Regions from separate parts of the Mesorhizobium sp. M0077 genome, predicted to be linked through region 2. Evidence: riboswitches for the same ligand, from Rfam matches in the RefSeq annotation. Region 2 holds a riboswitch; the other holds the start of a gene.
What was found. A riboswitch is a leader RNA that binds a small molecule or an ion and turns the genes downstream of it on or off. The one in region 2 is predicted to bind S-adenosylmethionine.

Region 1 (7,462 bases), on a different contig from region 2:
TGCATGGCACCACTTTCGGCGGCAATCCGCTGGCCATGGCGGTCGGCAACGCTGTGCTCGACGTCGTGCTGGAAGACGGCTTCCTCGAAGACGTCCAGCGCAAGGCATTGCTGATGAAGCAGGGCCTGGCGGCGGTCGCCGACGAATTTCCCGATGTCATCGAAGGCATCAGGGGCAGCGGCCTGATGCTTGGCCTGAAATGCGCCATGCCCAACACCAAGGTCAACATGGCGCTGCGCGACCAGCATCTGCTGGCGGTGCCGGCAGGCGACAACGTCATTCGTCTGCTGCCGCCGCTGACCGTCACCGACGCCGAGATCGGCGAAGCGCTCGATCGCATCCGCGCCGGCGCCAAGGGCCTGACCGACGCCATCGCCGCGGCCGCCGCGAAGTAATCCCGAGAACCATTCCCGATGAGCCTTCGCCATTTCACCGATCTTTCCGCCGTTTCCGAAGGCGATCTGCGCCTGATGCTGGACGATGCGGTGGTGCGCAAGGCGCGCCTCAAGGCCGGCGAACGGACCAAACCGCTCGAAGGCAAGGTGCTGGCCATGATCTTCGACAAGCCGTCGACGCGCACGCGCGTGTCCTTCGACGTCGGCATGCGACAGCTCGGCGGCGAGACCATCATGCTGACCGGCACCGAAATGCAGCTCGGCCGCTCCGAGACCATTGCCGACACCGCCAAGGTGCTGTCGCGCTATGTGGACGCCATCATGATCCGCACCACGTCGCATGAGCGGCTGCTCGAGCTGACCGAGAATGCCACGATTCCGGTCATCAACGGGCTGACCGACGACACCCATCCCTGTCAGCTGATGGCCGACATCATGACCTTCGAGGAGCATCGCGGTCCGGTTGCCGGCAAGACCATCGCCTGGACCGGCGACGGCAACAACGTGCTGCATTCGCTGCTCGAGGCCTCGGCGCGGTTCCGCTTCAACCTGAACGTCGCAGTGCCGGAAGGCAGCGAGCCGGCGCAGAAGCACATCGACTGGTCGAAGACCAATGGCGGCAAGCTGCACTTCACCCGCTCGCCCGAAGAGGCCGTCGACCAGGCCGACTGCATCGTCACCGACTGCTGGGTGTCGATGGGCCAGGAACACCGCGCCCGCGGCCATAATGTCTTCTCGCCCTATCAGGTCAATGCGGCGCTGATGGCGAGGGCCAAGCCCGACGCCCTGTTCATGCACTGCCTGCCGGCGCATCGCGGCGAGGAAGTCACCGACGAGGTCATCGACGGTCCGCATTCGGTGGTCTTCGACGAAGCCGAGAACCGGCTCCACGCCCAGAAGGCGGTTTTGGCCTGGTGTCTGGGCGCTTGATCTCCAGGCGCTTGATCTCCAAGCGCTTGATCCGGGGCGGCGCGATGCCTATTTGCGCCCCATCACGCAAATCAAGCGCGTTTGGACGCATGCACCCCTCCGGGCCGCATGGCCGCGCCCTGGAGCTTTGTCATGTTGGAAACGCATCAAGTGACTGAACATCACCCCAAACTCGGCGAGTTCGGCTATGCCGGCGACGATCATGTCGTACCCTTCGAGGTCGGCCCGCTCGACGTGCGCGGCCGCACCGTGCAACTCGGGCCGATGCTCGACGCCATCCTCAACCGTCACGACTATCCCGAGCCGGTCGCCCGCCTGCTCGCGGAAGCCTGTGTGCTGACGGTGCTGCTCGGCACCTCGCTCAAATTCGAAGGCAAGTTCATCCTGCAGACCCGCACCGACGGCCCGGTCGACATGCTGGTCGCGGATTTCTCCACGCCTTCGGCATTGCGCGCCTATGCGCGTTTCGACGCCGACCGGCTGGAGGCCCTGGTGGCCGCAGGCCAGACCTCGCAGCAGACGCTGCTGGGCAGCGGCGTTTTGGCGCTGACCATCGACCAGGGCGCGCACACGCAGCGCTATCAGGGCATCGTCCAGCTCGACGGCGAGACGCTGGAAGACGCCGCGCGCACCTATTTCCGCCAGTCGGAGCAGATCCCGACCGACCTCAGGCTGTCGGTGGCCAAGCTGCTGACGCCCGGCCCCGGCGGTGCGCGCGAGCAGTGGCGCGCCGGCGGTATCCTGGCGCAGTTCCTGCCGCAGTCGCCCGAGCGCATGCGCGTGCCCGACATTTCGGGGGGCGACGGCGATCCGCGCGACGTGATGAACGAGCCGGCCGACAATTCTTGGCGCGAGCTGGTGGCGCTGCTCGGCACCATCGAGCCGACCGAGCTGATCGACCCGACCATCGGCGCCGAGCGGCTGCTCTACAGGCTGTTCCACGAACATGGCGTGCGCGTCTTCGGCGGCGTGCCGGTTGCCGACCAATGTTCCTGCTCAAGGGACAAGATACGCGGCATCCTCGAGGGGTTTTCCGCGCAGGAAATCAAGGACAGCACCGAAGATGGCGGCATCCACGTCGCCTGCGAGTTCTGCTCGAAGCAGTACGACTTCGACCCGGCGGAATTCGCAGCTCAGTGAAGTCTTTTCCTTCTCCCCGTTCACGGGGAGAAGGTGCCCGAAGGGCGGATGAGGGGCAGCGCGAACTTTGGTGAATGGCCGCGCATAGCCTAGGTCATGTGCGTGGAAGATAACCTCATGAGTCTGGCGCTGCCCCTCATTGCCCTGCCGGGCATTTCTCCCCGTATAGTGACGGGGAGAAAACCCCTAATTCACCGTCCGTCGGGTCCCCGGCAGATCCAGCGAAAACGCGGGAATAGCGACGTCGAACGTCTCGCCCTTTTTGTTGCGCATGGTGTAGTGGCCGACCATGAAGCCGGACGGCGTCGAGAGCGGGCAGCCTGACGTGTATTGATAGCTGTCGCCGGGATTGAGCTCAGGCTGGTCGCCGACCACGCCGGCGCCGCGCACTTCCTCGACCCGGCCGCTGCCGTCGGTGATGTGCCAGTAACGCGACATAAGCTGCACGAAATCGTCCGACTGGTTGTCGATCGTGACCTGGTAGCCCCAGACATAACGGTTCTCCGCCGGGTCCGAGCGGTCCTCCAGGTAGAACGGTCTGACCTGCACTTCGATGTTGCGCGTGACGGCGCGATACATGGGCTGCTCCGGTTGCGCAGCAGGGAACATTTGTCGCGCCATGCGGTTTGATACGCGCAGAGCGGCATGTCCTGCCAGCCTCAAAGCGCAGGTGCCGACAAACAATGTCATTTAAGTGACATATGACAATGTTGGTGTGCGCAAACCTTGCCGGCGACTCAAGGCCCATCTGTCGACTGACAAAGCAGCCGTGAGCGGCCTTTCCGGAGTGACCAGATCTCGATGGAACCAGCTCTCACAGCCGCCTTCGCTTCCTCCGCTTTGCTTCTTTCCAATCTCGCCAGCATCCTGCTTGCATCGTCGAAGCTGAAAGCGCGCCGTCTCATCCCTCCGCCGTCCAACGAGCAGCCGCCGGTCTCGATCGTCGTGCCGTCGCGCGGCGTGGAGCCGTTCACACAAGAGACGCTGCAGCGAGCTTTCTCGCTCGACTGGCCGCGCTACGAACTGATCTTCTGCGTCGCTCACGCCGACGATCCCGTCGTCAAACTGATAAACAGGGCGATCGTCCTGTTTCCCAAGGTACCGGCTAGGCTGCTGATCGGCGACGACCGCGTCAGCAGCAACCCGAAGCTCAACAACTGCGTCAAGGGCTGGGAAGCGGCGCACTTTCATTGGGTTATTCTCGCGGATTCCAACGTGCTGATGCCTAGGGATTACGTCCAGCACATGATGGCGGCCTGGCGGACCAATACCGGGCTTATCTGCTCGACGCCGATCGGCTCTCGGCCGGATGGCTTCTGGGCCGAGGTCGAATGCGCGTTCCTCAACACGCTGCAGGCGCGCTGGCAATATGCCGGCGAGGCGCTTGGCCTCGGCTTTGCCCAGGGCAAGAGCATGCTGTGGAACAAGCCGATGCTCGATACCAATGGCGGTATCCGCGCGCTGGCCGCCGAGATCGCCGAGGATGCTGCTGCGACCAAGCTGGTCAACGGACTGGGCCTGCGCGTCAATCTCGTTGCCTCGCCTTTCGAGCAACCACTGGGGCAGCGCCGACTTGCCGACATCTGGTCGCGTCAGGCGCGCTGGGCGCGGTTGCGCCGCGTCACCTTCCCGCTGTTTTTCGCACCCGAGATCCTGACCGGCGTCGCCGTGCCGTTGGCGTTGGCGCTGGTGGCGGCAGCAAGTGCCGGCGTCAGCCTGCCGGCCACGGTGTTGGCCGTGCTGGCGGCGGCCTACATTCCCGAATGCGCGCTGGCCGCGGCCAAGGGCTGGCACCTGTCGCTGCGCATGGTCCCGGCGATGATGGTCCGCGACATGATGCTTCCCGCCATCTGGGCGCGCGGCTGGCTGAGCGGCGCCGTCGACTGGCGCGGCAACACCATGATCATCGGCACCAAGGCAGCCGAGCTGGAAGAGGCTTCGTCGGGAGCGTGACGCCTCGCGGCCTACCCGGCTGCCTTCAGCGCCTGCGCAACGTCCTCCAGCAGATCGTCCGTGTCCTCAAGGCCGACCGACAGCCTGAGCGTTCCCGGCCCGATGCCGAGCTCGGCGCGAGCTTCGTCGCTGAGGTTCTTGTGCGTGGTGGTCGCCGGATGGGTGATCAGGCTCTTGGCGTCGCCGAGATTGTTGGAGATCAGCACGATGTCGAGCGCGTTCTGCAAGGCGAAGGCCGCCTGCTTGCCGCCCTTGACGTCGAGGCAGATCAGCGTCGATCCGCCTGTCATCTGCTTCTTGACGATGTCGGCCTGCGGGTGGTCGGCGCGGCCGGGATAGATGACGCGGGCGATTTCCGGCCGTCCTGCCAGGAAATCCGCGATCTTGGCCGCGCTTTCCGTCTGCTGGCGCACCCGAACCGGCAGCGTCTCCAGGCCCTTGAGCAGCGTCCAGGCGTTGAACGGCGACAGGCTCGGGCCGGTGTGGCGGAAATAGTCGTGCAAATTCTCGTCGATCCATTTCTTGTCCGACAGGATGATGCCGCCGAGACAGCGTCCCTGGCCGTCAATGTGCTTGGTCGCGGAGTAGACGACGATATGGGCGCCGAGCTGCAAGGGCTTCTGCTGCAAGGGCGTGGCAAAGACATTGTCGACGATCAGCCTGGCGCCGATCGAGGTGGCGAGCGCCGCCACCGCTGCGATGTCGACCACTTCCAGCGTCGGATTGGTCGGGCTTTCCAGGAAGAACAGTTTCGTGTTCGGCCGCACCGCCTTTTCCCAGTTGGCGATGTCGGTGCCGTCGACCAGCGTTGCCTCGATGCCGTATTTCGGCGCCAGCGTCTCCACCACCCAGCGGCAGGAGCCGAACAGCGCGCGCGCCGCAACGATATGGTCGCCGGCCTTGGCGCTGCACAGGAGCGCTGCCGTCACCGCCGCCATGCCGGACGCCGTGGCGCGCGCATCTTCGGCACCCTCCAGCGCGCACATGCGCTTTTCGAACATGTCGACGGTAGGGTTGGCATAGCGCGAATAGATGAAGCCCGGCTCCTCGCCCTTGAAACGGGCCTCGGCAGCCTGCGCCGTCTCGTAGACATAGCCTTGGGTGAGGTACATCGCTTCGGACGTCTCGCCGAACTGGGAACGCAGCGTTCCCCCGTGCACGAGTGCGGTCTGAGGTTTCCAGTTACGCTTCTTGGTGCTCATCGCTTTTGTTCCAGACACAAAAAAACCGGCCGCGAAAGTCGCAACCGGTCCATATGGCCTTGCGGCCCGACGGTCCTTTAGCGACTTGTTTAACGTGGCTGCAAGCCGACCGGCCAAATCACCACGGGATAACGACCCTTTAGACCTCACCTGCGCTTGCGTCAATTGCCGGCTTCATTAAGAGGTTTGTACCAGGCAGGTTCCGCAATAATATCCAGCGGTTTTGCGGCAAGAACCTGCCACAAAGAGACCGACCTTGGAGCGGAGCCAGCCTTTTGCGGCAGACAGGCATTCTTCCCGATCAGGACATTTCCGCGCTGTTTCAGTCCGGCGCGCTGAAGTCGCCGCGCGCGCTCGATGTCGACCAGGTGCAGCCGGCGAGCCTCGATCTCAGGCTCGGCGACAAGGCTTTTCGCGTGCGCGCCTCCTTCCTGCCGGGTCCCGATCATCTGGTGGCCGACAAGCTTCACCGGCTGAAATTGCATGAGTTCAGTCTCGCCGAGGGCGCGGTGCTGGAAACCGGCTGCGTCTACATCGTGCCGCTGCTCGAAAGCCTGGCGCTGCCCGCAAACGTGTCGGCCTCGGCCAACCCGAAGAGCTCGACCGGCCGGCTCGACATCTTCACCCGGGTGATGACCGATCGCGGCCATGAGTTCGACAAGATCGCCCCCGGCTATCACGGGCCGCTTTATCTCGAAGTCAGTCCGCGCACCTTCCCGATCGTCGTACGCGCCGGATCGAGGCTGTCGCAGATCCGCTTTCGCACCGGCAACGCGCTGTTGTCGGAGGCAGAACTGAACGAATTGCACCGCGCCGAGATGCTGGTGGCGACCGAGCCGCCCAACATTTCCGGCGGCGGCATTGCGCTGTCGATCGATCTTGACGGCGACCAGAACGGCCTGGTCGGCTATCGCGGCAAGCATCACACCGGCTTGGTCGATGTCGACAAGCGCGCCGTCCAGGATGCCGTCGATTTCTGGGAGCCGCTCTATAAGAGCGGCGCCGGCGAACTGGTGCTCGACCCGGACGAGTTCTACATCCTGGTCAGCCGCGAAGCCGTGCACGTGCCGCCGCTCTACGCCGCCGAGATGACGCCCTTCGATCCGCTGGTTGGCGAATTCCGTGTTCACTATGCCGGCTTCTTCGATCCGGGCTTCGGCCATTCGGCCTCAGGCGGCACCGGCAGCCGGGCGGTGCTCGAAGTGCGCAGCCACGAAGTGCCGTTCATCCTCGACCACGGCCAGATCGTCGGCCGGCTGGTCTACGAACACATGCTGAAGCGGCCGCAGGCGCTTTACGGCACCGATCTCGGCTCGAATTACCAGGCGCAAGGCCTCAAGCTCTCCAAGCATTTCCGCCCCGCCGGCTGAACCTTCGATCACCGTCAGGCAAAATACTTGCCTGCGCTGCCTCACCATGCTTGGCTGCCTTTCGGTGGCCGGCAAGAGAACGGCGCGCAAGGGGAACCGAAATGCAGATTTCAAGATGGATCATATCGGCAGCGAGCGCTGCCATGCTGGTGATATCGGCCGGCTCGCTGGCTGAGGCGCAGGAGAAATTGAAGATCGGCACCGAGGGCGCCTATCCGCCCTTCAACACCATCACCGCGGACGGCAAGATCGAGGGCTTCGACATCGACATTGCCAATGCGCTGTGTGCGCAGATGAAGGTCGAGTGCGAGATCGTCACCCAGGACTGGGACGGCATCATCCCGGCGCTGCAGGCGAAAAAGTTCGACGCCATCATCGCCTCGATGAGCATCACCGAGGAGCGCAAGAAACAGGTCGCCTTCACCAACAAATACTACACGACGCCGCTGGCGCTGGTGGCGCCGAAGGACAG
Region 2 (7,462 bases):
ACTGCCCTTTCGATATGGGCAGCGGACAGATCCTTCTTGCCTTGTCCCATATCCGAGCCGACTTTGGTGATGACGATGATCTTGTCACGGTTGCCGCGGCTTTTCATCCATTTGCCGATGATGGTCTCGGACTCGCCGCCCGCGTGGCCGGGCACCCAGCGCGAATAGGCATCGGCCGTATCGATAGCGTTGAGGCCGGCGCCGCCGAACCGGTCGAGCAGGTCGAAGGAGGTCTTCTCGTCCGCGGTCCAGCCGAAGACATTGCCGCCCAGGACCAGCGGCGCGATGGAAAGGTCGGTTTGACCGAGACGGCGTTTTTGCAAGACGGGGCTCCGTGGGCTGGCGGCGGGCGACCCGAATGCTTCGGGCCGCAGCTAAGCTAGGTCTCGCCGCGCCGAGGTCAAAGGCCTCAGCCAATTTTTCCAGCGGGCCAGCGCTTCACAAAGGCGCGAGCGCTTCGCCTGCAGGCTCGCCGTGGTCTACTGGCTCACGAGGCGATCCGCTTCGCCACCTCTTCCAGCCAGTGGTCGCTGATACCCAGCGCCGCGAGATGCTGCAGCGTGTTGAGCACATAGTCCTCGTTGTTTCCGGACTGGCCGACGGCGCCACGGATAACACCTGCCGCATGCGCGGGGTCGAGCCCGCCGGCATACTGCTCATGCTGGCGGTGGACGATATAGGCGACCGCTTTCACTCTCTCTCCCGCGGCCGCCCCATTCCCGTCGAGGCTGATATCGAGCACACGCTCGAGGTAGACGCTGGTCACCAATTCGCGCTCGCGCAGATAGGTCAGCACCTCATCGCGCAGCTCGCCGGGCACGCGAAAGGCCAGCCCGATGCAGGAGCCGCCACGGTCGAGGCCTAGCACCAGGCCCGGCCGCTGGCGCGTGCCGCGATGCACGAAGGAATAGACGCACAGCGACCGGCGGTAGCCGTAAAGCCGCGCGCGGCGGGTCTCCACATGCGCAAATCCCGGCCGCCAGATCAGCGAGCCGTAGCCAAAAACCCAAAAATCGCCCATATCGCCAAGCCTGATTGCACGAGAGTGACGCCGCCGCATCGGAATCGGTGCTCTTCTGTTCTTTTTGCTTGTTGCGTAAGCCACAGTCCACCCGCAACACGCCCGCGTTAATGAAAGCCGCAGCATGACGTCAAGTGACGAGCGTCCGTCGAAGTTTCGCCGCCGGCTGATGTGGCTCGCTGCCTTGGTCGTTATGCTGTTCGGCGTCTACAGCGCGGTCTGGTTCTATGTCGCCGGTCGCGTCAGCAGCGAAGCCGACAAGGCGGTGGCCTCGCTCAAGGACAAAGGCATCGAGGCCGGCTGCGCCAACCTCACTGTCAGCGGCTACCCCCTGAGTTTTGCCATCTCCTGTGACAATCTGGCTTACGAGGACTACGCCAGGAACGTTGCCGCCTCGGCAGGCAGCTTCAACTTCGTTGCAGAGCTCATCCGGCCTTTGTCGCCTGCCGCCGAGTTGCGTGGGCCGCTGCGCACCTCGGTGCCGGGGATGGCGCCGCTATGGATCGACTGGGACAATCTGCAGGCCAATGCCAAGCTCTCCTGGCCCTTGCCACGCAGCATTTCGCTGCAGGCCGAGAGCTTGTCCGGCCAGACCGATCCGGCCGACGACACCGACCCGGTTTCACTGTTCAGCGCCGGAACCGCGGCGGGCGAGTTGCGACCCGACGGCCAGGACATCGGCTACGTCGGCAGCTTCACCGATCTTGAGATCGACGCCGACGCGATCGGCGGGCGCGTGCTGCCGCCGCTCGACGGCAGCGGCGACGCGACGCTGAAGAACGGCGTCGCGCTGATGAAGACGCAGGCCAGGAGCCTGCGCGGCCAGGCGGTCGACATCCACAAGCTCGATCTGTCGTCGGGAACCGCGCGCATCACCGTCTCCGGCCCGGTGTCGGTCGACGCCAACGGCCAGGTCAATGCCGACCTGACGATCAAGCTGCAGGATCCCAAAGCCGTGGCGGCAATCCTCGCCACCGCAATCCCCGAGCAGAAGAGCCAGATCGAGCAAGGCTTTGCCGGTCTGGCGCTGCTCGGCAACGAACCGTCGATGCCGCTCAAGGTGGTGAAGGGCAAGGTCTCGCTCGGCTTCATTCCGCTGGGCAAGATCAAGCCGCTCGATTAGAGCAATTCCAGGAAAAGTGTGAGCGGTTTTCCGTCCGGAATTGCGTTAAAACAAAGAGATAGAGCATGATCGCAAAGAGCGGGAACGGCTATTGGGGCGAGATCATGCTCGAGCAAGCCGACGCATGAACCGACCGGTGAAACTGCTGAGCGTTGGCGCGCTGACGCTGGATACCATCCTGCGCGTCGAAACCCTGCCCACGCATCAGGGCAAGTTCATCGCCTCGGACGGCATCCAGATCGCCTCGGGCATGGCGACAAGTGCTGCCTGCGCCGCCCGCCGTCTCGGCGCCGAGGTGTTCCTGTGGGCAAGTGCAGGTGACGATGCCGTCGGCGACCAATTGCTGGCCGGCATCGAGGCCGAGGGCGTCGATTGCCGCTTTGTCCGCCGCGTCGAAGGCGCCCGCTCGGCGCTGGCCGCGATCCTGGTCGACGCTCATGGCGAGCGCATCATCGTGCCCTTCTACGACCCAAAGGCGCAGGCCGACCCCGAGGCGGTGCCTGTCGCCGATCTTTCCGGCTTCGATGCCGTGCTGGTCGATGTGCGCTGGCCGGGCGCCGCCGCTCTTGCCTTGACCGCCGCGCGCAGCGCCGGCCGTCCCGCCATCCTCGACGCCGACACGGCGCCGGTTGAGGTGCTGGAGCGCCTGCTGCCGCTGGCATCGCACATCGTCGCTTCGGAGACGGCGGCACGCATCGTCTGCGGCCATGCGCTGGACCCCGAAACCGCCTGTGCCGACCTCGCCAGCCGCACCGATGCCTTCGTGGCGGTTACCGGCGGCGCCGCGGGAAGCTGGTGGCATGACCGGTCCGCCGGATGCGTGCGCCACATCGCGGCGCCGAAGATCAAGGCGATCGACACGCTTGCCGCCGGCGACGTCTTCCACGGCGCCTTTGCTGTCGCGTTGGCGGAAACCATGCCGATCGAGCAGGCGTTGCGCTTTGCCAGCGCGGCGGCCGCGCTCAAATGCCAGCGCTTCGGCGGCCGGCTGGGGGCGCCAAACAGGGACGAGGCAATGGCCATGGTCGCGGCGACCTGGCCCGTCTGAAACAGATTTAACTTTTCACCGGGTGCTCGACCGCCTGCCGGCCGAAATCCGGCACGTCGATATCCTGGCCGGCCTCGATGATCGAACGGCGAACGGCCCGGGTGCGGGTGAACAGGTCGAACAGCTTGTCGCCGTCGCCCCAGCGGATCGCCCGCTGCAGCGAGGCGAGGTCCTCCGAAAAGCGCGCCAGCATTTCCAGGATGGCATCCTTGTTGTGCAGGCACACGTCGCGCCACATGGTCGGGTCGGAGGCGGCCAGACGGGTGAAGTCGCGGAAACCGGAAGCCGAATATTTGATCACTTCCGACTTGGTCACCGATTCCAGATCGTCGGCCGTGCCGACGATGTTGTAGGCAATGATGTGCGGAAGATGCGAAACGATGGCCAGCGTCATGTCATGATGCTGCGGGTCCATCGTGTCGATGTTGGAGCCGCAGCGCCGCCAGAATTCCGACAGCTTTTCCAGCGCGGCCGGATCGGTTCCCGGCAGCGGCGTGAAGATGCACCAGCGGTTTTCGAACAGGTCGGCGAAACCCGCATCCGGGCCCGATTTCTCCGTACCTGCCAGCGGGTGCCCCGGAATAAAGTGCACGCCGTCCGGTACATAGGGCTGCATTTGCGCAATGACCGAGGCCTTGGTCGAACCGACATCGGTGAGGATGGCGCCCTTTTTCAGCGCCGCTGCGATCTCTTGCGCCACCTCGCCCGACGACCCCACTGGCACCGAGACGATGATCAGGTCGGCGTCGCGGACTGCTTCCCTGGCGTCGGTGGTGTAGCTCTCGCCAAGACCGAGCTCCTTCGCCCGCGCCAGCGTGGCCGGGCTGCGCGTCGCGATGGCGACATGGCGGGCCAGGCCCTCGCGGCGGATGATGCGGGCCAGCGACGAGCCGATCAGGCCGATGCCGACCAGCGCGATCTTTTCAAACATCGGTGCTGTCATTGTTTCAGCTTTTCAGGAATGTCGTGAGGGCATCGATGACGCCGCGATTTGCTTCTTCGGTGCCGACGCTCATGCGCAGCGCATTGGGAAAGCCATAGCCGGTAACGCGCCGCAATATATAGCCGCGCTGGGTGAGGTAATCGTCCGCCGCCTCAGCCGAATGCTTCTTGTCGTCGGGAAAGTGGATGAGGACGAAATTGCCGACGCTGGGCGTCACGCGCAGCCCAAGCTTCGTCAGTTCTTCATTCAGCCAGGTGAGCCAGGTCTCGTTGTGCAACGAACTGCGCTCGACATGGGCGCGGTCGCGGATGGCGGCAATGCCGGCCTCGATCGCTGTTGCGTTGACGTTGAAAGGGCCGCGGATGCGGTTGATGGCATCGACGATGTGCAGTGGGCCATACATCCAGCCGATGCGCGCGCCGCCAAGGCCGAGCTTGGAGAAGGTGCGGGTCATGACCACATTCTGCGCGCTGCCCGCCAGCTCGATACCTGCCTCATAGTCATTGCGCCTGACATACTCGGCATAGGCCGCGTCCAGCACCAGAAGCACGTTGCCTGGGAGCGCGGCATGCAGGCGGCGGACCTCCTGGAACGGCAGATAGGTGCCGGTCGGGTTGTTGGGATTGGCGAGGAAGATGATTTTGGTCCGCGGCGTCACCGCGGCCAGGATCGCGTCGACGTCGGCGCGCTCCTCGGTTTCCTTCACAGCAACCGGCTTGGCCCCCGCCGACTGAATGTAGATCTTGTAGACCATGAAGGCATGTTCGGTAAAAATCGCCTCATCGCCTGGCGCAAGATAGGTCTGCGCCAGCAGGCCAAGTATCTCGTCGGAACCGTTGGAGCAGATGATGTTTGCCGGGTTGAGGCCGTGCACCTCGGCGATCGCCTCGCGCAGCCGGCGGGCGGTGCCGTCGGGATAGACATCAAGCTTGCTGGCCACTTCGCGCGCGGCCTCGATCGCCTTCGGCGACGGGCCGAGCGGGTTCTCGTTCGACGACAATTTATGGACCTTGGCGACGCCGGCAGGTGCCGTGCTCTTGCCCGGTACATAGGCGTCGATGTCCATGATGCCCGCGCGGGGCGTCGGCCGTGCCTTGCCCGCTGTCTTGTCCATGTCGCAAATCCATCCAGAATGCCTCCGTCCGGAGGCCGCAGCGGAAATACAAGCCGTAGCCGCGAATGTCGAGAGGCGGGCATAGCTGGCCGTTGACGCCGGGCCGCACGAGTTCTAGAAGAACGCAACAGTTCCGTGGTGATTTGGCCGGTCGGCTTGCAGCCACGTTAAACAACTCGCTAAAGGGCCGTTTGCGTGACGTAACCGGCTTTGCGATCGCATTGCCGGTTTTTTATTGCCTGACGGCGGGCAAGGAGAGTCACATGGCCGCGCTCCGCGCTACAAAAACCAACAACGAGGCCGACAGCCCGTCGAGCCCGGTGTTGCGTTTTGGCCCTGACAAGCCGCTGAAGCTCGACGCCGGCACGCTTTTGTCGCCGTTCCAGATCGCCTACCAGACCTATGGCACCCTCAACGATGCCCGCACCAACGCCATCCTGGTCTGCCACGCGCTGACCGGCGACCAGCATGTCGCCAACACCAATCCGGTGACCGGCAAGCCCGGCTGGTGGGAAGTGCTGATCGGTCCCGGCAAGATCATCGACACCAACCGCTTCTTCGTCATCTGCTCCAACGTCATCGGCGGGTGCCTCGGCTCCACCGGTCCGGCCTCGACCAATCCCGCCACCGGCAAGCCCTACGGCCTCGACCTGCCAATCATCACCATCCGCGACATGGTGCGGGCGCAATTGATGCTGGTCGACCATTTCGGCATCGAAAAGCTGTTTTGCGTGCTCGGCGGCTCGATGGGCGGCATGCAGGTGCTGGAATGGGCATCGTGCTATTCCGAGCGCGTCTTCTCGGCCCTGCCGATCGCCACAGGCGCACGCCATTCCTCGCAGAACATCGCCTTCCACGAGGTCGGCCGGCAGGCCGTCATGGCCGATCCGGACTGGCATGGCGGCAAATATTTCGAGCACGGCAAGCGCCCGGAAAAGGGGCTCGCCGTGGCGCGCATGGCCGCCCACATCACCTATCTGTCGGAAGCCGCCCTGCATCGGAAATTCGGCCGCAATCTGCAGGACCGCGAAGCACTGACCTTCGGTTTCGACGCAGATTTCCAGATCGAAAGCTATCTGCGCCACCAGGGCATGACATTCGTCGACCGCTTCGACGCCAACTCCTACCTCTACATGACCCGTTCGATGGATTATTTCGACCTCGCCGCCGACCATGGCGGCCGGTTGGCAGATGCCTTTGCCGGGACCAAGACCCGCTTCTGCCTGGTGTCCTTCACCTCGGACTGGCTGTTCCCGACCGAGGAGAGCCGCTCGATCGTGCATGCGCTCAACGCCGCCGGCGCCTCCGTCTCCTTCGTCGAGATCGACACCGACCGCGGCCATGATGCCTTCCTGCTCGATGAACCCGAACTGTTTGCCGCCATCAAGGGCTTCATCGGCTCGGCGGCCCGCGCAAGGGGGCTCGCCTCATGAGCGTCAATGGCAGCCAGCGCGTCGACCTCGAAGTCGTGGCCAACCTGATACCGCCGCAGTCGCGGGTGCTCGATGTCGGCTCCGGCGACGGCCTGCTGCTCGAACTCCTGCAGGAGACCAAGCAGGTCGACGGCCGCGGGCTGGAGCTGTCGCAGCGCGGCGTCAATGAATGCGTGGCGCGCGGTCTCTCGGTCATCCAGGGCGATGCCGATACCGACCTCGAATTCTATCCGGACAAGGGTTTTGACTTCGTCGTCCTGTCTCAGACGCTGCAGGCGACCCGCAACCCGAAGCTGGTGCTCGACGAGCTGCTGCGAATCGGCAACCGCGCCATCGTCTCCTTCCCCAATTTCGGCCACTGGCGGGTGCGGCTGTCGCTGTTCGTCAATGGCCGGATGCCGGTGACCGCGGACCTGCCCTATTCCTGGTACGACACGCCCAACATCCATTTCTGCACCATCCGCGACTTCGTCAATCTGGTCGAGGAACTCGGCGCTTCGGTCGAGAAAGCCACCGCGCTCGACGGCAACGGCCAGAAGATCGGCCTGTCGATGCCATGGTGGTTCTGGAATTTCTTCGGCCAGCAAGCGGTGTTCTTGCTGAAGCGGTAGTTTGCCCCTATTCCAGCACGTCCGTCGCCTTGTGCGGGTGCTGAACGCCATCGGCGATGATCACATCGGCGTGGGAGTTGTCGGTGCGCAAGGCCAGAATCTCCCGATAGGCTGATGAATCGTACCAGCCCCACGCATGCGCCCTGTCCGGAAACTCGATGACGATCAG

Region 1: linked by a shared signal. The riboswitch ahead of NKJ57_RS12180 (O-succinylhomoserine sulfhydrylase) and the one ahead of metX (homoserine O-acetyltransferase MetX) in region 2 are both predicted to bind S-adenosylmethionine.

What each region holds. Positions count from the first base shown of each region.
Region 1 covers NZ_JAMYUL010000005.1:643-8,104, reverse strand. Annotated here, with positions in the region: gene NKJ57_RS12205 (aspartate aminotransferase family protein) at 1-395, shown strand, start outside; gene argF (ornithine carbamoyltransferase) at 414-1,325, shown strand; gene NKJ57_RS12195 (Hsp33 family molecular chaperone) at 1,434-2,465, shown strand; gene apaG (Co2+/Mg2+ efflux facilitator ApaG/CorD) at 2,652-3,044, opposite strand; gene NKJ57_RS12185 (ceramide glucosyltransferase) at 3,267-4,418, shown strand; gene NKJ57_RS12180 (O-succinylhomoserine sulfhydrylase) at 4,430-5,620, opposite strand; SAM riboswitch at 5,678-5,755, opposite strand; gene NKJ57_RS12175 (2'-deoxycytidine 5'-triphosphate deaminase) at 5,896-6,990, shown strand; gene NKJ57_RS12170 (ABC transporter substrate-binding protein) at 7,092-7,462, shown strand, end outside.
Region 2 covers NZ_JAMYUL010000007.1:171,920-179,381, reverse strand. Annotated here, with positions in the region: gene NKJ57_RS16425 (aldo/keto reductase) at 1-323, opposite strand, end outside; gene NKJ57_RS16420 (gamma-glutamylcyclotransferase) at 488-1,021, opposite strand; gene NKJ57_RS16415 (DUF2125 domain-containing protein) at 1,146-2,144, shown strand; gene NKJ57_RS16410 (sugar kinase) at 2,269-3,192, shown strand; gene NKJ57_RS16405 (prephenate/arogenate dehydrogenase family protein) at 3,200-4,135, opposite strand; gene hisC (histidinol-phosphate transaminase) at 4,140-5,249, opposite strand; SAM riboswitch at 5,375-5,452, shown strand; gene metX (homoserine O-acetyltransferase MetX) at 5,513-6,682, shown strand; gene metW (methionine biosynthesis protein MetW) at 6,679-7,293, shown strand; gene NKJ57_RS16385 (DUF1330 domain-containing protein) at 7,301-7,462, opposite strand, start outside.